2 regions of the Roseburia sp. OF03-24 genome follow, and region 2 is predicted to be linked to the other one. Evidence: riboswitches for the same ligand, from Rfam matches in the RefSeq annotation. Region 2 holds a riboswitch; the other holds the start of a gene.

Region 1 (11,296 bases), on a different contig from region 2:
AGGTGCATCAGACAGTGAACAGTGCAGCGGAGAGCATATCCGCTGTGAAAATAATTTTGGTTCTGCGATCCGTTATATCAATTCGGATCATTTCCGTGATGCGCGGCTTGAAAACAATTTCGGAAGCATGAGTGTTTATTTTGATAATGCAATGATCGCAGGGGATGCTGCATCAATTGAGGTGGAAAACAATTTTGGAGAGACCAATCTTTATATTCCAAAAGAATGGAAAGTACAGAATGAACTGAGACATTCTTTCGGAGCAGTGGAAGCGATAGGACACAGTGAAGGAAGCAGTGTTGCAGCACTGTATCTGCGCGGAGCGGCGAATTTTGGCGTGATTAAGATTCATTATATTTAGCAGATAAAAAATGTAACAGGTGAAAATCATAAGAAAGAAAAATGCGGTATCCGTGTGTTTGCAGATACCGCATTTTTATTTATTACAACAGATTATTTACTCCTCGTCATCTGCATAGCTTGTATCTTCATGCAGATTCGGGATCATATCAAGACCGCGGTTTGCATCGATCTTTGGATCTTTGCCAAAATGATAATCATTACCTGGCAGGATCGCATTTAAAAGAATACCTGCGATCGCAGCGATCGCTAAGGATGTGAGTGTGATGGAAGTTCCGGCAACGGTAAAAGTAAGACCGTCCGAAAAACCAAGACCACATACAAAGATGACACCTGCGATGATAAGGTTTCTTGATTTTGTAAAATCAACGTGGTTTTCTACTACATTCCGGACACCGATCGCTGAGATCATGCCGTAGAGCATAAAGCTGACACCACCGATGATCGCAGATGGCATGGAACCGATCACCTCAGCCATTTTTGGAATGAAACTTAATATGATCGCATAGCATGCTGCGAGACGGATGACTTTCGGATCGTGAACCCGGCTCAATTCAAGAACACCGGTATTTTCACCGTAGGTCGTGTTGGCAGGACCACCAAAGAATGCCGAGAGTGCAGTTGCAAGACCATCTCCGATCAATGTGCGGTGCAGCCCCGGATCTTCGATAAAATTCTGATCTACAGTTGCAGAGATTGCGGAGATATCTCCGATGTGTTCCATCATGGTTGCAAGAGCAATCGGAGCCATCACAAGGATGGCAGAGATATTGAATCTGCAGATGGAAAATGCAGGAACACCAACCCAGGAAGCTGCCGCAATATTTGTAAAATCGAGAATTGCAGAGCCATCCGCATTTGTCATGCCAAGTGCGTTAAAGATGAGAGCGGCACAGTAGGAAATGATAACACCCATCAGGATCGGGATGATCTTAAACATTCCTTTTCCCCAGATATTAAAAATGATAATGACTGCAAGTGCGATCAGTGCTAAAAGCCAGTTTTTGGATGCGTTATTTACAGCAGAGCCGGCAAGGCTTAAACCGATGCAGATAATGATCGGACCGGTAACGACCGGTGGCAGGAAACGCATGACTTTTTTGACGCCGGCAAGTTTGATGATCAGTGCAAGGATCAGATATAAAAGTCCGGCAACGACAACTCCGCCGCAGGCATAGGACAGTTTGTCAGCATTTGACATATCGGCAAACACACCGGAATCCATGGAAGCGATCGTTGCATATCCACCTAAAAATGCAAAAGAAGAACCAAGAAAAGCCGGAACTTTAAATTTGGTGCAGAAGTGGAAAAATAAGGTGCCGATACCGGCGCAGATCAAAGTGACCTGTACATGCAGTACATCTTCCCCGAAGTAACTGTTGACTAAGATCGGGACAAGGATGGTTGCACCGAACATGGCGAACATGTGCTGCAGACCGAGCAGCAGCATCTTTGGCATGCCAAGAACTGAGGCATCGCGAATGGGTTCATTGTTCTGATTAGATTGATTCATAAAATCCTCCTTTGTTTTGCGGAGCAAAATGCGACTGCCTATGCAGGAGCAGAGGATTTTCCTCCTTTGTTTTGCGGTTTTATCCCATAAGAAACGCACCTTCGATGGAAAGTGCGTTGTGGAATCAAAATTGGGTTGTATCAGTATTTGTATAACTGCGGACTGGAATCCGGTTCAATTCTCCGGTACAGTCCAGATAAAAAATAACGAGTGTTTCTGTCTGGTAAGGAACAACCCAGAGGGATGCGATGCCAAACGAGCAGAGAATTAATAACCCATATCCGATAAAACTGAGCATAATATAAAGCAGGCGCATACGGTTTCCGTGCATGAGCAGTCTGCATTCTTTGAATACCTCACGGCATTTTAACTCAGGATGATCGAGCGTAATATATCCGATAAAATGATAGGTAAGCATAAAATAGCAGCTTAAGATCAGGGAAAGAATACCGGTTACTATTGTGATCACAATAGAAGTAAGTGAAAAATCTACGATTACCGCATAAGTAAAACTGCCGATCACAGGAAGCATGGAGACAAAGATCATCAGCAAAAATATAAATCCTGCGATAAAAAAGCGGTCGGTATTTCTTTTGAATGGATCAAAAATATCACGAAGTCTGAAATCATTTCCGCGTGTCATGGACAGATGGACTTTTGCTACACCACATCCTAATACAAAACTGACAACGGATATGAGAAGTTCTGCAATCAGTGAGATCACAAGCTGCATATTTGTCGGATTATCGCCCATGGAAAAGGAAAAAGGAGATTCGATCACAGTTGCGATCAGTGTTGTGGCAACAAAAGCTGCCATAGGAATACGGTATCTGTCATTTAAAATATCACGTGCAATACGTTTGAGTTCTTTTGATGTGCGTTTCATTCAGTGAATAACTCCTTTTAGATCATACAGCAGTTCTGCTGCGATTAGAATAAATTATAGCATAGGTGGCAGGGGGTTGTATAGATACGGATTTCTGATATAATGTGGAGAATGGAAAAAAGAAACACTTATGAACAGAAAAAAATAGATGACATTTTATATATTCTTGGTCTGAGCAGCGCAGCCATCTGCTGCATGTATCTGCTCATTTCTCAAATAACTGGCTTTCGTATTGAAAACTATCTCTACCCATGCCTGTTCCACGCCGTAACCGGCTATTACTGTCCGGGCTGCGGAGGAACCAGAGCGGTACGTGCCCTCTTTCAGGGACATTTTCTGATATCATTTTTTGAGCATCCGTTTGTGTTATACGCAGCGGTATTATGTGGATGGTTTCTGATCAGCCAGACAATTGAGCGGCTCTCACAGCATAAACTATCAGTTGCAATGCACTATAAAGACCGGTATCTCTGGATCGGACTTGCGATTCTTATTGTTAACTGTGCGATAAAAAATTTGGTTCGGTTTTTCTGGGGTATAAATCTTTTATAAAATTTAAAGCCGCTATTTATTTAAAATATCAGAACTCAATTCTGCGGAAACAGCATATTATAATCAATTCCTAAAGACTTGCAGCTCTCCCGCATCATATTTTCTATGCCGCCATAATAAACGTTGGCGAATACGACGGAATAGATTAACAGCAGAATAATGATACCAAGTGCTACGCTGCTTAAAGCAAGTCCAAGTTTGGCACGGCTGCTAAAGGTTGTCTCACCGCCGCGTGAGAGCAGTGCAAATACAATGCCGAGTGCCCCGCAGATCAGTGCAGGATAAACCAGACAAAATGTTGATAGTGCAATGATGCCCATGATAAAGGAAAGATTTTCCATATGTTTTGAACGCCGGTCTGGCATTGGTCTGTAAAATTGATGATCCATAAAAATCTCCATTCTTGCAAATACTAACAATAGTGTATCATGCAATGTGGAAAAAAACAACGCCACCTTGAATCCATGTGGATATTTCGCTATAATAGATATACTGTGCCGGAGAAAAAATGGAGACCGGTGAAAGAAAAAGGAGCAGCTATGGATATTATTGCAAAGATTTCCGAAGAACTCGGAATCCGTAAAAATCAGACTGAAGCAGCTGTAAAGCTGATCGACGAGGGAAATACAATTCCATTTATCGCCCGTTACCGTAAGGAGGCAACCGGAGCACTCAATGATGAGGTACTTCGTAACTTATATGAGAGACTGACTTATTTAAGAAATCTCGAAGAACGTAAAGAGACGGTTCTTGCAAGCATCGAGGAACAGGGAAAACTGACCGATGAGTTAAAAGCACAGATATTAGCGGCAGAGACGATGGTCGTGGTGGAAGATCTGTATCGTCCTTATAAACCAAAACGCCGCACCAGGGCAACGATCGCGAAAGAAAAAGGGTTAGAGCCGCTTGCCAGTATCATTACCCTGCAGATGTTAAATACATCTTTAGAGGAAGAAGCAGAAAAATTTGTTGATCCGGAAAAAGAAGTGATGAGTGCCTCAGATGCGATCGCAGGAGCAAAAGATATCATTGCAGAAAGTATTTCAGACGAGGCAGATTACCGAAGCCGTATTCGTGATCTGACTGTCAAAAAAGGACGTTTGGTTTCTGCTGCGAAAGATCCTGAGGCAGAGTCTGTTTACGAGATGTACTATGAATTTGATGAGCCGGTAGCAAAACTTGCAGGGCACCGTATTTTAGCATTAAATCGTGGAGAAAATGAAAAATTTTTAACGGTAAAAATTGAGGCACCGGTCGAGGATATTTTGCGATACCTTGAAAAAAAGGTGATCGTGCGTGACAATCCACAGACAACTCCGGTATTAAAAGAAGTGATAGAAGATGCCTATGACCGTCTGATCGCGCCAGCCATTGAGCGTGAGATCCGCAGTGACCTGACCGAAAAGGCAGAGGACGGGGCAATCAAAGTATTTGGCAAGAACTTAGAGCAGCTTTTGATGCAGCCTCCAATTGCAGGACAGGTTGTGCTTGGCTGGGATCCGGCATTCCGTACCGGCTGTAAACTTGCCGTGGTGGATCAGACCGGAAAAGTGCTTGATACCACAGTCATTTATCCGACCGCACCACAGAATAAGGTAGAAGAAGCAAAAGCAGTTTTAAAGAAGCTGATCTCAAAATATCATATTACGCTGATCTCGCTTGGAAACGGTACAGCATCCCGCGAGTCCGAGCAGGTCATTGTAGAGTTATTAAAAGAGATACCGGTGAAAGTGCAGTACATCATCGTCAACGAGGCAGGGGCATCTGTCTATTCTGCAAGTAAGCTTGCAACGGAGGAGTTTCCGCAGTTTGATGTTGGACAGCGAAGCGCAGCATCCATGGCACGCCGTCTGCAGGATCCTTTGGCGGAGCTTGTAAAAATCGATCCGAAATCCATCGGTGTAGGTCAGTATCAGCATGACATGAACCAGAAAAAGCTAAGTGAAGCACTCGGTGGAGTTGTAGAGGATTGCGTAAACAGAGTCGGTGTTGATTTAAACACTGCGTCGGCATCATTGCTTGAATATATTTCCGGCATCAGCAAGGCAGTTGCAAAAAATATTGTTGCATACCGTGAAGAAAATGGCCGTTTTGAGGCGAGAAACCAGCTTTTGAAAGTTGCAAAATTAGGACCAAAAGCATATGAGCAGTGTGCAGGTTTCCTGCGCATCAACGATGGAAAAAATCCGCTGGATGCAACAGGTGTGCACCCGGAAAGTTATGCAGCAGCAAAGACACTGTTAGAGCGTCTCGGATATACGACAGATGATGTGAAAGAACGCAGATTAGACGGCATTTCAGGGAAAATATCCGATTATAAAAAACTGGCGGAAGAGCTTGGGGTAGGCGAGATCACACTGCAGGATATCGTAAAAGAACTTGAAAAACCGGCGCGTGATCCAAGAGAGGATATGCCAAAACCGATCCTGCGCAGTGATGTGCTTGACATGAAAGATTTAAAACCTGGAATGATTCTGAAAGGAACAGTCCGGAATGTCATTGATTTTGGTGCATTTGTGGATATCGGAGTACATCAGGATGGTCTGGTACATATTTCACAGATGTGTGACCGCTTTATCAAACATCCGCTTGAGGTGGTAAGTGTCGGTGATATTGTTGAGGTCAAAGTACTGGATGTTGATCTGAAAAAACAGCGTATTGCACTGACCATGAAAATTAATGGTTGACAGATACGCAAAAGATGCATACAATAGAACACGAAAAAAATAATATTAATTCTTCGGGGCAGGGTGATGCAGTAAGATTTGCAGATTCCCGACCGACGGTGACGTAGAGAGTGCTGATCTTATAGGATCAGATTCATTTACAAAGTCCGTGACCTGCTAAGGCAGCTGATCCGGTGAGATTCCGGAACCGACAGTATAGTCTGGATGAGAGAAGATAAGCATGTGAATGATAAGACGTCAGCAAAGACGTTTCTGTTACATGAGAACCCCGGATGATTTGTACATCTGGGGTTTTATTGTGTAAACACGCTTACAATCCCTCGTATATTTTCCGAAAGAGAAAAGGAGACGAGTGAAATGGATGCAACAAACAAAACAGTAACCGTAAAAAGAGTCAATGTGAGATATCTGACAGTGACAGCAATGCTCTCAGCAGTGGCATATATCCTGATGTTTCTGGATTTTTCCGTGCCGTTTATGCCGTCATTTATCAAAATGGATCTCTCAGAACTTCCGGCACTGATCGGATCATTTGCCATGGGACCGCTCTGTGGCGTGATCATCTGTCTGGTTAAGAATGTTCTTCATCTGTTCATTACATCTACGGGTGGCGTAGGAGAACTTTCAAACTTTATTCTTGGTGTGGCATTTGTACTGCCGGCAGGGCTTCTTTACAAACACAAAAAGACAAGAACGACCGCACTCATCGGTTCCGTACTTGGAGCAGTGATCATGGGAGCTTTCAGTGTAGTTTCTAACTACTTCCTTGTATATCCGGTATATTACAACTTCATGCCGCAGGAGGCAGTACTCGGAGCATATCAGCTGATCGCTCCGTCAATGAAGAGCATTTTACAGTGCCTGATCTGCTTTAACATGCCGTTTACCTTTGTCAAAGGAATGTTTTCCGTAGTCATTACATTTGTGACTTACAAACACATTTCTCCGATTTTAAAAGGAAGACAGTCATAAGCAGTGAAGCTGATTTCGGTATTTGCCGGTATCGGTAAGACAGCAACTTTGTTTTTCAGGAGAAAAGACGCAGGAAATGCGTCTTTTCTTTTTTTTCAAAAAATGTTATACTAAGCTGATTCTAAAATGGCGGGGGATTGACGATGAGATTGGAATTTGATATAACATTGACCGCAAAGGATATGTTTCGTTTTAACATGTACCAGACCTATACCGGTGCATCCGGATGGATTTCCGTGATCGCAGCAGTGATCTGCTTTATTGCGGCAGGTACGAAATATAGTGAACGCGGGTTGTCCTATGCAGTTCTTGGCAGTTTGCTTGGAGTGCTGATCTTATTTTATATGCCGGTCACACTTTATCTTCGCTCAAAACAGCGTATTGCAGCATCTGAGGTGTTGAAGAACAGCCTGCATTACTGCGTGGATGAAGAAGGGATAACTGTAAAACAGGGGGATGCAGACGCGAAGCTTTTGTGGGATCAGATTTATAAAATGGTGTCTACGAAAAATAATGTGCTGGTCTACAGTAACCGCATAAATGCTTATGTGATACCCAGGCAGCAGTTAGGGGAGAAATATCGCAGTCTTGCAGACCTTGCAAAGGATAAGCTGCCGAAGTACAGGGTAAAGTTGAAGTAAATGGAGGACGGAATGATGAAAGAAACCGTTTATGAGACATTTTCCGCAGCAGAGACACATGCGCTTGGAAAGAAGATCGGGGAGAAGGCAGAACCGGGAGATGTGTATACACTAGTGGGAGATCTTGGCGTTGGAAAGACTGTCTTTACACAGGGAATCGCAGACGGACTTGGGATTACAGAACCGGTATCAAGTCCGACATTTACGATCGTACAGGTGTATGAAGAAGGCAGAATACCATTTTACCATTTTGATGTATACCGGATCGGTGATATCGAGGAAATGGATGAGATCGGCTACGAGGATTATTTTTACGGGGAGGGTTTGTGCATGATCGAGTGGGCAAACCTGATCGAAGAAATCCTTCCGGATAAACGATATGATGTGACGATTGAAAAGAATCTGGAAAAAGGTTTTGATTACCGGAAAATTACCATAAAAGAGCATGAGGGCTGCTAAAATAGTTTGTTCATGCGGGAATGGAGCTTACAATGAAGATTTTGGGATTAGACAGTTCAGGACTTGTGGCAAGCGTGGCTATCGTATGTGATGATAACATGCTTGGAGAGTATACTGTCAATTATAAAAAAACACATTCACAGACACTTCTGCCAATGTTAGATGAAGTGGCAAAAATGATAGAACTGGATTTGAATACGATCGATGCGATCGCGATCGCAGGTGGCCCTGGATCATTTACCGGTCTTCGGATCGGCTCGGCAACTGCAAAAGGGCTCGGACTTGCATTAGATAAGCCGATCGTCAATGTGCCGACTGTTGATGCGCTTGCCTATAATCTGGTCGGACATGCAGGACTTGTGTGCCCGCTTATGGATGCCAGAAGAAATCAGACTTACACAGGTTTGTACTCTTTTGAAGGCAATGAGATGGAAGTGTTGAAAGAACAGTGTGCAGTTGGTATAGATGAAATTATTTCGATTGTAAATGAGTTTGAACAGCCGGTCACATTTTTAGGGGACGGAGTGCCGGTATTCAAAGAATATATTGCAGAAAACTGCAATGTGCCGTATACGTTTGCTCCTGCACATGTCAATAAACAGAGAGCAGGAGCCGTTGCAGCGCTTGGCATGAAATATTTTTCTGAGGGAAAAGCCACGACCGCTGCAGAGCATAAGCCGGAATATTTAAGATTGTCCCAGGCGGAGCGGGAACGAAAAGAGGGCGGATTAGCATGATCACAGTCAGAGCCATGCAGGTAAAAGATGCAGAACAGGTAAGCGAACTGGAAAGAGCCATTTTTTCACAGCCTTGGAGCTATCAGGGATTTGTGGATTCATTAAGTCTGCCGAATACGGTTTTTCTTGTCGCAGAGGAAAATAATAAGATCCTTGGTTATATTGGAATGTATCTTTCAATTGATGAAGGAGAAATTACCAATGTAGCGGTTGCACCGGAAATGCGGTGCAGGGGAATTGGCGGCATGCTGCTTGCGGAAGCGAAAAAAGAGGCTGAGAGCCGTTCAGTTGGCAAAATTGTACTTGAAGTCCGCTGCTCGAACGACAGTGCGATCCGCCTGTATGAGCGCAATGGGTTTGTGAATCATGGTGTGAGGAAAGAGTTTTATGAACTTCCGAAAGAGGATGCCTATATTATGATATATGGCCAGTAATTGTGACCGGCAGCCAGTAATTCCCACTACATAAGGTATGATATTGCTTATATAATATAGATATCTAGTGTACTGTACATGAATGTTACAGCATGCCGGGCATTCATAGAAAATGTCTGCCTGTATCACAGAATGGGAAGGCTTAAAAAAATGAGCAGAAAAGATCAGAAAATTTACTGTAACTGTTGTGGAAAAGTAATTTGTATGTTATCTGAAAAAGACCATACTTCATTTCTTACTGTGGAGAAGGAATGGGGATATTTTTCTGATAAAAAGGATGGACGGATACACAGAATGGATATCTGTGAGTCCTGTTATGAAAAAATGGTGGGAAAATTTGTGATACCGCCGGAGGAAGAACAGGTAACGGAATTTGTATAACCTGCATTTTGCTCCGCAAAACAAGGAGTAAAATCCTCTCCTCGCCAATGGGCTCGGATTTTGCTCCGCAAAACAAGGAGGATTGTATGTTAGACGTATGTCTTTTGGGAACTGCAGGGATGATGCCATTGCCGCACCGGTGGCTGACAGCGTCATTGATGCGTTATAATGGAAGCAGTTTACTCATTGATTGTGGGGAGGGAACCCAGATCGCGATCAAAGAAAAAGGATGGACATTTAAACCGATCGATGTGATATGTTTTACGCATTATCATGCGGATCATATCAGTGGATTGCCAGGATTACTCCTTTCTATGGGAAATGCAGAGCGGACAGAGCCTCTTACTATGATAGGACCAAAGGGATTAGAACGCGTGGTCGGGGCACTAAGAACGATCGCACCGGAACTGCCGTTTGAAATACGATATATTGAAATAACAGAACAGGAAGCCGATATAGAAATAAACGGATATCATATCCATGCATTCCGTGTTAACCATAATATTATCTGTTATGGGTATACGGTGGAGATCAGACGTGCCGGAAGATTCTCTGTGGAGCGTGCAAAAGAGCATGAGATTCCGCAGAAATACTGGAACAGACTTCAAAAAGGGGAAGAGATCACCACAGAAGATGGGGCGCATTATACCCCGGACATGGTGCTTGGTGCAGCGCGAAAAGGAATCAAAGTAACGTATTGTACCGATACAAGACCGACAGAATCATTGGTTGCTTCTGCAAAAAAATCAGATCTTCTGATCTGTGAGGGAATGTATGCAGAAAAAGAAAAAATCGCGAAAGCAAAACAATACAAGCATATGACATTTTATGAAGCGGCAGAAGTGGCAAAGAAAGCAGAGGCAACAGAGATGTGGCTGACACATTTTTCACCGTCACTTGTGCATGCGGAAGATTATATGCCGCGGGTAAGAGAGATTTTTCCTAACGCATTTCTCGGAAAAGATGGAAAGAGCGTGGAGCTGATGTTTGAGGAAGATTGAGAGGGGGATTCATATGAAAAAAAATGGACAGAAAATCATTTTTGCAGTTGTCTGTGTTGTGGTTATTATCGGACTTTTCTGGTATGCTACAACGAAAAAAGGCAATTCAGCGGAAAATAGTGATAACCTTACAGAAGTACAGAAAGTGATCACTAAAAATCTTGAAAAAAATTATCCGGAAACACCAAGAGAGGTTGTGAAATTTTACAATCGTATCATCACCTGTTTTTATGATGAGGAGTACACAGATGATGAGTTATATCAACTCGGAGATCAGGCAAGGCTTCTGATGGATGACGAGCTGCTTGAAAATAATTCCAGGGATGATTACTTTAAAAGCCTGAAAGCAGATATTGAAGACTATCATGATAAGTCGAAAAAAATAGAGTCCTCATCAGTATGCGGCAGCGATGAGGTGAAATATCAGAAGATTGATGGGGATGACTGTGCTTATGTGACGGCATCTTATTTTGTGGACGAAAATAAAAGTTTTACACGTACAAATCAGACCTATGTACTTAGAAAAGACAATGATGGAAAATGGAAGATTTTAGTATTTTATCAGACCGAAGGAGATACGGAAGATGAGTGACAGGGAGATAAAAATTCTTGCAATAGAAAGTTCATGTGATGAAACTGCAGCAGCAGTTGTGGTAAACGGCAGGGATGTAAG
Region 2 (11,296 bases):
ATAGCAGATTATTGTGCGATTCTCGATGGACTGTCAAAATATGTAACGGCAGAGGGAGAAGAAAAGACCTTGTTACAGAAATTAGCGGCTGCGATCGATAATTTTGATCAGGAGGAGGCAATAAAACTGCTGGAAAACGTAAAAAATGAAGCAGGCAGTTCACTGACGGATTCGGATGCACAGATTATTGCTGATATGACAGAACAGATTGAACTGTTTGATTTTATCAGTGCAGCAGAAACATTAAAAAAATGGAGAGGTGACGTGCAATGAATAAGTTAAGTGACAGAATTATCCGGGTACTGATCCGGAAAGATGTTTCCATTCATGCACAGTTATTCCGGTTTATGTCACTGCTTGGAACGATTGCAATGGCAGTAGGCGGAGTTTATACGCTTGCCGAAGGGATGGAAATAAAAAATGTTATTGCATTGTTTGCCGGGGCATTTTTTATGGGAGTGCTTTTCTGGGCGGGAAAGAAATTTAAGCAATATGATATCTGTTCCTTTATTCTGATGCTGGGACTGAATGGGATTTTCCTGCCGGTTACATTTATGCGTTCCGGGGGTTTAAAAAGCGGTATGCCGCTCTGGTTTGTACTCGGTTTTATCTCACTCTTTTTTCTGCTCCGCGGAAAAGGACTTATTGCGGGAACAGTCATAACGATCATTGCAGATGCGGTCTGTTTTTATATAGCGATGGTTTATCCGGAGAAAATTGTTTATATGGAATCAGAATCTGTGGTTAACGTCGACATTATTGTAAGTACTGTTATAACTGTTTTTCTGACCTGTGCATTTATGTTTATTCAGATCACACTCTATGAGTATCAGCGAAAAGAAAATGAAAAACAGCAGGCAAAGCTAGTTGCTGCAATGAATACACAGAGCCGTTTTCTTGCCAATATGAGTCATGAGATCCGTACGCCGATCAATACGATCATAGGGTTAAATGAAATGACACTGCGGGAGGAGAATCTGTCGGACGATATTATTGAAAATGCCAATAATATCCAGAGCGCAAGTAAGATGCTGCTATCCCTGATCAATGATATTTTAGACCTGTCGAAGATCGAGGCTGGAAAAATGGAGGTTGTTCCGGCACGTTATGAGACAGGTAAGCTTTTCAGTGAGATCGTAAATACGACCTGGATACGTGCACATGAGAAAAATCTGGAATTTTGTGTCAACGTATCCGAAAAACTGCCGTCAATGTTATACGGCGATGAAATGAGGATCAAACAGGTTCTGACAAATATTTTAAGTAATGCGATCAAGTACACGCAAAAAGGATCTGTTACGTTGTTTGTGGAAGGGGAGCAGACAGGGACGGATGAAATCCTTTTAAAAATGTCCGTGATCGATACCGGTATGGGAATCCGGCAGGATGATATGAAATATCTGTTTGACAGTTTTAAACGGGTCAATGAGGGCAATACGAAAGGAATCGAAGGAACAGGACTTGGACTTTCCATCTGCAGCCAGCTCGTAAATCTGATGGGCGGTCAGATCACGGTTGACAGTATTTATCAGAAGGGTTCCACTTTTACGATCACGATTCCACAGAAGATCGTGAATGCTGCACCGCTTGGAAATCTCAACTACAACAGTTCATCGAGACATCAGAGGTCTTCCTACAAAAAGAGTTTTGAAGCTCCGGAAGCAAAAGTACTTGTTGTGGACGATAATGATATGAATCTGCTTGTTGCCAAAAAGCTGCTCCGGGAGACAAAAGTCCAGCTTTCCTTAGCACACAGCGGAATGGAATGCTTAAAGCTGACGGCGAAAAATAATTATGATGTGATCTTTATGGATCATATGATGCCGGAAATGGATGGAGAAAAAACCATGGATCTGATACGCAATCAGGAAGGCGGATTCTGCCGGAAAACACCGATTATCGCCCTGACGGCAAATGCAATGTCAGGAGCGGAAGAGAAGTATCGTAAAATGGGATTTTCCGATTATCTTGCGAAACCGATCAATGGCATTCTTTTTGAGGCAATGCTGCTTCGTTATCTGCCGAAGGAGCGTATTGAATATATGGTTGCTCCGGATGAGATCAGTGAAATGGACGGATTCCGTATTTTAGGGCAGAAGAAAAAACAGAAACTGATCATCAGTACAGATAATGTGGTAGATCTGCCGAATGATGTGGTAAGGCAGCTTGGAATACCGATGATGCATTATTTTGTAAACACGGAATACGGTCATTTTGAGGATATGGTGGAAATCCATTCGGACAGCCTGCTTTCTTATATTGAAAAAGATCAGTATGCAAAATCAGAAGCACCGACAGTCGGGGAGTATGAGACATTTTTTGGAAATCTGCTTGAGGAGGCAGAGCAGGTGCTTCACATCTGTATTGCTTCCGGATCGGGAAAGGGATTTGAGAATGCAGGAAAGGCAGCAGCCGGATTTTCCCATGTGCAGGTCTATGATTCGGGACATTTATCCAGTGGCACAGGACTGATGGTAATGCAGGCGGCAAACATGTCATTGAAAAACAGGGATATGGATGAGATAATACAGAAGTTAGATGAGATGCAGAAAAAAGTGCAGACAAGTTTTATACTTGACAGTTCTAAGCAGCTTTACCGCAGCGGGCTCTTAAATAAGCAGGTTTGGAAACTGACAGAGATGCTGCAGTGTCATCCGGTTTTGTCACTGCACAAAAAGAAAATAGTGCCGTCCGCGATCTTTTTTGGTGATACGGAGAATGTTTATAAAAAATATATTCGTGCGCAGATGGCGCGGTTTGCCTCCATTGATCAGAGAGTTTTGTTTATAACGTCTGCAGGGTGTTCAAAAGAGACGAAAGACATGATCTTAGAGGAAGTGCAAAAATATAAGCAATTCGATCAGGTATACATGCAGGAGGCGTCGGCGGCAATCACGAGTAACTGCGGAGCGGGGTGTTTTGGACTTATTTATATGTTAGAGTAAGATTTTAATGGTGCTGTTTGCATCATAAATATAGTACGAAAGGAAGGATGAGGAATGAAAAGTGTAAAGAAAAAGATAACGGCAATGTTGTTAACAATTCTTCTTATATTTAGCGGGAGCATGATCGCAGTGGATGTTATGCAGCCAGTCACTGTTGCAGCGGCATCTGCTGTAAAGCTGAATAAAACGAGCCTGACGATGACAAAGGGAAAGACATATCAGCTTAAATTAAGACCGGCGCAGAAAAAAGTGAAATGGTCATCTTCAAAGAAAACAGTAGTCAGCGTTTCAAAAAGTGGAAAACTGACTGCAAAAAAAGCAGGAAAAGCAACAATTACGGCAAAGGTCGGGAAAAAGAAATATACCTGCAAAGTAACGGTAAAAAATAAGCCGGCGGCTGTTCTGACAAAAGCAGATAAAGAGAAAGCAGAAGTTCTAAAGCTGATCAACAAGGAGAGAAAGGCGCAGGGAAAATCTTCTCTGAAAATGAATGATACCTTAAATGCTGCAGCAGATAAGCGGGCAAAAGAGCTTACACAGCTGTTTTCGCATACAAGACCAAACGGAGAGAGCTGTTTTTCTATTTTAAGTGAAAAGAAGTATCAGGTAAATTATCGCAGTGCAGGTGAAAATATTGCGGCAGGTTATACCGATGCAGCAGATGTTATGAATGGATGGATGAACTCACCGGGACATCGTGCTAATATTTTAAGCGATTCTTATGATCAGGTTGGAATCGGTTATTATTATGATGCGAATGCGCCATATCGTTATTATTGGGTGCAGATCTTTATGGGAAGCTGGTAAAAAAGTATTGACATTTTAAGAAAGAGTGTTATACTCGGACACATAAAAACAGAATATGATCTTCAGGGCAGGGTGAGATTCCCTACCGGTGGTATAGCCCACGAGCCGCAAGGCATGATTCGGTGTAACTCCGAAGCCGACAGTATAGTCTGGATGAAAGAAGATATGGATAAGCAGGATTGAAAGGATCGTTTTAAACGATCGGTAAGAATGCATACAAGGCTCTGGAATAGTTTTATTTCAGAGCCTTTTTGTTTGTGACAATAGAATTTCGCAGAGCGTGTATTCTATCGTCATGAATCAACAAAGATTGCAGACTCTGTCTTGCAGAAAGGGGAATGTATTCATGCAACAGGAAAGATATATGCGCCGTGCAATGGAACTTGCAGAACTCGGCAGAGGATGGACAAAGACAAATCCGGTGGTTGGTGCGGTTCTTGTAAAAGGGGACAGGATCATCGGGGAAGGCTATCATAAAAAATTTGGCGGACTTCACGCAGAGAGGGAAGCGCTGGCGGATTGCAGGAGCAGGGGAGAAGATCCGGCGGGAGCAGACCTTTATGTGACATTAGAACCGTGCTGTCATTACGGGAAAACGCCTCCATGTACACAGGCGATCATAGAAGCTGGCATCAGCCATGTGTTTGTCGGGGCGAAAGATATTAATCCACTTGTGGCGGGAGGCGGAATCCGGCAGTTAAGGGAGCAAGGCATCCTGGTGACGGAAGGAGTTTTACAGGAGGAATGTGAGTACCAAAATCGGGTATTTTTTCATTATATCCAGACAAAACTGCCCTATGTGAGGATGAAATATGCGATGACACTGGATGGAAAAATCGCGTCGGCATCCGGAAAATCGAAATGGATCACCGGGGAGGCGGCAAGAGAACAGGTACACCGCATGCGACATGAAATGACCGGAATCATGGTTGGGGCAGACACGGTAATCGCGGATGATCCAATGTTAAACTGCCGTTTGCCACAAACGAAAGACCCGGTCAGGATCGTTTGTGATACGACACTGCGGATACCGCTTAAGAGCCGTATCGTGCAGACCGCAGAGGAGCAGAAGACCATCATTGCAACCTGCTGTCAGGATGAAGCAAGGATCAGGGAATATCAGAAATATGCATGCCGGATCATAGTGACAGAGCGTGCGGATGGAAAAGTAGATTTAAAAGAACTGATGCGGCAGCTTGGAGCAGACGGGATCGAGAGTGTATTACTTGAGGGCGGTGCCATGCTGAACTGGTCGGCGTTAGAAGCCGGAATCGTCAATGAGGTGTATGCGTATGTGGCACCGAAACTGTTTGGTGGTGCAGCTGCCAAAAGTCCGGTTGCAGGAATGGGCGTGGATCATCCCGATGATGCGTACCATCTGGTCAATCAGAGGATACAGCAGGTGGGGGAGGACATTCTGATCACCGGGGAGCTGAAAAATAAATGAGAGGGAAATAGATACATAAGGTTTGAACATACCGTAAAAAGGCAGGGAGGGGAGGAAATTTGTTTACAGGAATTGTGGAAGAGGTCGGAAGAATCATAACAGCGGACCGGAAAGGCAATTCTGCCAGACTGAAAATAGAGGCAGAAAAAGTATTGGAGGATATCAAAATTGGTGACAGCATTGCCGTCAACGGAATCTGTCTTACCGTGACATCTTTTGGAAAAAACTATTTTACCGCCGATGTGATGCACGAAACGCTGCGGAGGTCATCGATTGGAGAAGCAGCGTCAGGCAGCCCGGTGAATCTGGAGCGCGCGATGGCGGCGAACGGCAGATTTGGCGGTCACATCGTGACAGGACATATTGACGGAACCGGAACGATCTGTGAAGTCATATCAGATGAGATCGCGATTTATTATTCCATTAAAGCGCCTGAGAAGATCATGCACTACATTGTTGAAAAGGGTTCTGTCGCAGTGGATGGGATCAGCCTTACCATTGCAGAAACGACACAGACCACTTTTATGGTGTCTGTTATCCCGCATACGGCGCAGTGTACGGTTTTGGCTCACAAAAAGGCGGGGGATAAGGTAAATCTGGAAAATGACTGTATCGGGAAGTATATAGAACATTTTTTGAACTGGAAGGAAGAAAAAATAACGGAGAGTAAGATCACGAAGGAGTTTTTATTTTCTAATGGATTTTGAAAACTCAGAAAAATCAAGTGAAAGTTCTTGCATGGAAAGGGAGAAGTATAATGAGAGAATTTGATACAGTGGAACAGGCATTAGAAGAATTGAAAAAAGGAAAGATCATTCTTGTGACAGATGATGAAGATCGTGAGAATGAAGGGGATTTTATCTGCGCGGCAGAGTTTGCAACGACAGAAAATCTGAATTTTATGGCAACACATGGAAAAGGACTGATCTGCATGCCGATGTCAAAGGAGATCTGTGAAAAATTAAGACTCCCGCAGATGGTGGCAGACAATACGGATAACCATGAGACCGCATTTACCGTATCGATCGATTATGTCGGCACAACGACTGGAATATCGGCGGAGGAACGCGGTATGACGGCAAGGCATTGCATCAGTGAGGATGCAAAACCGGAAGATTTTCGCAGACCGGGACACATGTTTCCACTGCTTGCAAAAAAGAATGGTGTGTTAGAACGTAACGGTCATACAGAAGCAACCGTTGACCTGATGCGTCTTGCCGGATTAAAAGAGTGTGGTTTATGCTGTGAGATTATGCGTGAGGACGGAACAATGATGCGTACAACAGAGCTCATGGAATTGGCAGAAAAGTGGAACATCTGTTTTATCACGATCGCGGCAATTCAGGAGTACCGCAAAAAACATGAGAAACTGGTAGAGTGCGCAGCAGTCGCAAAACTCCCGACAAAATATGGAGAATTTAAAGCGTATGGTTATCAGAATATTTTAAACGGGGAACATCATGTTGCGCTGGTAAAAGGTGAGATCGGAGACGGAGAGGATGTGCTATGCCGTGTACACTCCGAGTGCCTGACGGGAGATGTATTCGGATCTTTGAGGTGTGACTGCGGGGAACAGCTTGCTGCGGCAATGGAACAGATCGAAAAAGAAGGCCGCGGAATCCTGCTTTATATGCGGCAGGAGGGAAGAGGCATCGGATTACTGAACAAGCTGCGCGCCTATACATTGCAGGAGAAAGGAATGGATACGTTAGAGGCGAACCTTGCGCTCGGTTTTGCGGGGGATGAGCGGGAGTATTACATCGGAGCACAGATTTTAAAAGATCTCGGTGTAAAAACGCTGCGGCTTCTGACCAATAACCCGGATAAAGTTTACCAGTTGAAAGATTATGGCATGGAAATCAAAGAGCGCGTGCCGATCCAGATGAAGGCGACACCGTATGATCTGTTTTATCTGCGGACGAAACAGGAAAAGATGGGGCATATGCTTCGTTTTGAATAAGAGGATAAATATAATATTAAGTATCTATGGTGTCAACCTGACACCAACGTTATAAAAAGGAGATTAAAAAATGAACGTTTTAGAAGGAAAATTAACAGGAGCAGAGGACATTAAGATTGGGATTGTGGCAGCGAGGTTTAATGAATTTATCGTGTCAAGGCTGATCGGGGGTGCACTTGACGGGTTGAAGCGTCATGATGTACCGGAGGAGCAGATTGATCTGGCATGGGTGCCGGGAGCGTTTGAGATACCGGTGATCGCAGAGAAGATGGCGGCAAGTGGAAAGTATGATGCAGTGATCTGCCTTGGGGCAGTGATACGCGGGGCAACGAGCCATTATGATTATGTGTGCAATGAAGTTTCCAAAGGGATTGCAAGCGTTTCCTTACAGAGCAAAATTCCGGTTATGTTTGGCGTTCTCACGACAGATAATATTGAACAGGCAATCGAGCGCGCAGGCAGTAAGGCAGGAAATAAGGGGTATGAATGCGCTGTGGGTGCGATTGAGATGGTGAACCTGATGCGTGTGATGAAGAACTAAAGAAGAGACCAGGCGGTGCCAGATGTTTCTGGATTCTAAGCTGCCTTAAAAATGGTTCGTTCCCGGATTCTAATTAAAAGGGAGCATCCCAAAGTTTGTGTAAACCTCCAAACTGATGTAAGATAAAATTACTCAGTTTGGAGGTTATTTTTATGGCAAGAAGAAAAGACAGCCCACAAAAAGCAGCAATGAGAGAAATTTGAAGATTTATCTTTAGAAATCATATCATCAATCACGCCAGTCTGCATCTGATTCCCATTTACATTCCGTAATCTGCATATTTGAAAATGTTGCCTTATATGAGCCTTCTGTCGGGCTGCATGCATATATTCCATAAGTAATTTTTTCTGCACCTTCCCACATATGGAAAATACGCATTTGTCTGAAATTTATGCCATCCTCACTGCATTCAATACAGTAGTCACTGTCCCTTCGTGAAAAACGATACCACATACTTTTAATATCAGAGGATATGTCTGTTGTTGCCCAGTCAGAATATCCATGATTGGTTACAACGCTTCCCAATCGCTGTATTTTTTTATTCTCATATTCTATAGATGCCTTAAACCAATTATCACTATTTAAATACATAGCCACACCACACTGGTCAAAACGACAGGTACTCTCGAATTCTGTTTTAACAATAAAAGAAAAGTACTTGTCCGTTGTTTCAACTTGAAATACTGGAGCATTATCATTTTGAAAACCATAATAAGTGCGTGCCCATAAGTCGGTACCCCTTTCTGTAAGAATTACAACTTTATCCTCACTAATTTGTACCTGCTTTGGTTGACGTATCCATTTAGGATTGTTTTTCAAAAATTCCATCTTTTTTCTCACTTTCTTTTTTATTTTAATAAGCAGCTATATTTAGTGCCTACTTTTCACTGTATTATAATTAGTAATTTTCTTTTGTCTTCTGCAAAGAATGACTCCTATAAGTAGCAACACTGGAAAAATAATTCCTGCCAAAATTCCCATCTTTAGGTTATCCCCAAAAGCTCCTGATACCATTCCAACCAATGTAGGACCTCCTGAACAACCTATATCTCCACCTAATGCCAGCAATGCAAACATGGCTGTTCCCCCTTTGGGCAAAGCTGCTGATGCCTTGCTGAAAGTTCCAGGCCACATGATTCCCACTGAAAGCCCACAGACAGCGCAGGCAATCAGATTTAATAGCGGAATCGAGAATAATGAAATCCCTAAATAGGATAAAATACATAAAAAACTACTATAAATCATAAAGTGTTCCAAATTGATACGGTCACCATACTTACCATAAAACAATCTTGATATTCCCATTAGAACCGCAAATGCCATCGGCCCTGCTAAGTCGCCGGCTGTCTTTGAAATTCCAAGACCTTTTTCTGCAAAAGCAGAGGCCCATTGACTTACTGCTTGCTCACTTGCTCCTGCACATATCATCATAATCAACAAAATCCAAAAAATTTTCATCCGAAACAATTCCTTTAATCCAAGTCCGGTATCTCCATCCTCAAGCAATGGTGCAATGGGAACCTTTGAAAAAACAAAAGCATTTCCAATTGGAATAACCGCCCAAATAATGGCTAATATTTTCCAGTTATCTATACCGACTACATAAAAGAACACTGTTGATATGAGTACAACTCCGGCGTGTCCCCAGCAATAAAAAGAATGCAACAGGCTCATTGCTTTTTCCTTATTGTCGGATGGACAAGCCTCAACAACTGGACTGACTAGGACTTCCAAAAGTCCACCACCTACCGCATAGATCATTACAGCAATCAAAATTCCAATAAAGGAAACTGGTAAAATCTCTGGTAAAACTGTAAGAAGGAATAATCCTGCCGCTGCTAGAACATGAGCTATAATCATTGATATCCGATATCCTATTTTATCAACAAATCTGACAGAAAGAAAATCAACCAGTAGTTGTATCCCAAAATTAAAAGTCACTAACAATGTAATTTGGGAAATTGGAATATGATAGCATTTCTGAAAAAACAAAAAAAGCAGTGGTGTAAAATTATTAACGATAGCTTGTACAATATAACCTACAAAACAGGCTGTAATTGTCTTATTATATTGGCTTTTCATTTTGTCCTCCTCTAATAAATGTGATTATATCGTAAACTTTATATCTAGTCATTGTATAAAATCATATATTTATGGTACAATATAACAAATTTTATTATTTATGAGGAAATATAGCATGGAGACTTTTAAGATAATTACAGATGAAACACTACGAGAAACCATCCAGCATGGCAACAATCGTTATCCATTTGCATACTATCCTGATAATATTTGGAAATTTGACTTCCATCGCATTGACTGGCATTGGCATCATGAATTAGAATTTCTTTATACTGCTGAAGGTACTGCGCTCTGCCTTATAGGTACAAGTAAAATAGAACTACATAAAGGTTGCGGCATATTTATCAATAGCGGTGTCCTGCATCGTTTTGAAGCACAAAGCAGTACATTTGCACCTAATATTGTTTTTTCGCCAACCCTATTAGCACCCGAAAACAGCCTCATTTACGAAAAATATATTCTTCCTGTGATAAGCTCGTCTGTTCCATATCAAGTTTTCAGTCCATCCAACACATTTGGAAAACAGGTGCTACAACTTTTGTCGCAAATTTGTACTATTCAGGAAACTAAGCCGGATAATGAATTATGTACTATACAACTTTTATTTCAGCTTTGGAACATATTGCAAAAAAATATGGACTGGACTTCTGATTCTAACAGTATTCATCGATTAAATCACAAACAAGCAAGATTACAAGCTATGATGCAGTATATTCATGATCACTACATGGAAGAGATTACATTGGAGACGATTGCGGCATCGGCATCTATCAGCAAAAGTGGAGCTTTACACATTTTTCAAACTGGCATCCACTGTTCTCCGGTAGCATATCTAATTCAATACAGACTAGCACAGGCTGCTGAACAACTTTATATCACTCAAAAATCGGTTTCTTCCATTGCAGAAGAAACCGGATTTACAAGTTCCGGATATTTCTGCCGGAAGTTTAGACAATATTATCATATGAGTCCAAATGAATACAGAAAGAAGAAAACAGAGGAAATTTCTTAATTTCTACTTTCTGTAATCATACAATATTTGGAGATGATGTTGTTTTTCGTTTTATTATCTGTATCAATTATGCTGACAATATACTATTTATGCATCATATTTACAATGTTCAAAAGATAAAAGTATTCTATATGCAAATGGATAGATTTATATATTTAATCTATCTGTTTGCAATTTTAATAATAACTCCTTGTATCCCGCCAGCCTTTCATATACCCGGGAGTTTGACAGTTGAATATTAGAAAATATACTCGCAGGTCGCATAAAACCTGCTTTTTTTGCGTCAATTTTCTTGTTTTACTATATTGCAATGTGTTGTATAATAAGCTATGGGAGGATTTTTGTATGCGAGTTACGACATCTAAATCAAAAAATTGGAGGGTATCTTTTTCCACAAGCTTTTTATTATCAGCTTCAGTTGGATAAGGCCTGCCGAAAACTTAGGGATAAGCATAAATTCAAATACGATATCAATGCCATTCTTTCTGACTTGATTTATGCA

Evidence for each region. A riboswitch is a leader RNA that binds a small molecule or an ion and turns the genes downstream of it on or off. The one in region 2 is predicted to bind FMN.
Region 1: it holds a riboswitch for FMN, as region 2 does, so the genes downstream of both, DXA60_RS16085 (ECF transporter S component) here and ribD (bifunctional diaminohydroxyphosphoribosylaminopyrimidine deaminase/5-amino-6-(5-phosphoribosylamino)uracil reductase RibD) in region 2, are expected to answer to the same signal.

Annotation. Positions count from the first base shown of each region.
Region 1 is NZ_QSCK01000037.1:23,028-34,323, forward strand. Features, by position in the region: gene DXA60_RS16055 (LiaF transmembrane domain-containing protein) at 1-361, shown strand, start outside; gene DXA60_RS16060 (uracil-xanthine permease family protein) at 458-1,873, opposite strand; gene DXA60_RS16065 (DUF975 family protein) at 1,998-2,759, opposite strand; gene DXA60_RS16070 (DUF2752 domain-containing protein) at 2,871-3,311, shown strand; gene DXA60_RS16075 (hypothetical protein) at 3,347-3,700, opposite strand; gene DXA60_RS16080 (Tex family protein) at 3,851-5,998, shown strand; FMN riboswitch at 6,044-6,218, shown strand; gene DXA60_RS16085 (ECF transporter S component) at 6,356-6,970, shown strand; gene DXA60_RS16090 (YcxB family protein) at 7,114-7,611, shown strand; gene tsaE (tRNA (adenosine(37)-N6)-threonylcarbamoyltransferase complex ATPase subunit type 1 TsaE) at 7,627-8,070, shown strand; gene tsaB (tRNA (adenosine(37)-N6)-threonylcarbamoyltransferase complex dimerization subunit type 1 TsaB) at 8,103-8,807, shown strand; gene rimI (ribosomal protein S18-alanine N-acetyltransferase) at 8,804-9,241, shown strand; gene DXA60_RS16110 (hypothetical protein) at 9,392-9,622, shown strand; gene DXA60_RS16115 (ribonuclease Z) at 9,709-10,623, shown strand; gene DXA60_RS16120 (DUF6715 family protein) at 10,637-11,215, shown strand; gene tsaD (tRNA (adenosine(37)-N6)-threonylcarbamoyltransferase complex transferase subunit TsaD) at 11,208-11,296, shown strand, end outside.
Region 2 is NZ_QSCK01000011.1:100,605-111,900, reverse strand. Features, by position in the region: gene DXA60_RS07505 (hybrid sensor histidine kinase/response regulator) at 1-273, shown strand, start outside; gene DXA60_RS07500 (DegV family protein) at 270-2,945, shown strand; gene DXA60_RS07495 (CAP domain-containing protein) at 3,000-3,752, shown strand; FMN riboswitch at 3,807-3,921, shown strand; gene ribD (bifunctional diaminohydroxyphosphoribosylaminopyrimidine deaminase/5-amino-6-(5-phosphoribosylamino)uracil reductase RibD) at 4,099-5,199, shown strand; gene DXA60_RS07485 (riboflavin synthase) at 5,259-5,906, shown strand; gene DXA60_RS07480 (bifunctional 3,4-dihydroxy-2-butanone-4-phosphate synthase/GTP cyclohydrolase II) at 5,957-7,159, shown strand; gene ribH (6,7-dimethyl-8-ribityllumazine synthase) at 7,230-7,700, shown strand; gene DXA60_RS07470 (DUF1349 domain-containing protein) at 7,929-8,528, opposite strand; gene DXA60_RS07465 (MFS transporter) at 8,571-9,782, opposite strand; gene DXA60_RS07460 (AraC family transcriptional regulator) at 9,898-10,794, shown strand; partial or broken gene DXA60_RS07455 (IS1634 family transposase) at 11,171-11,296, shown strand, end outside.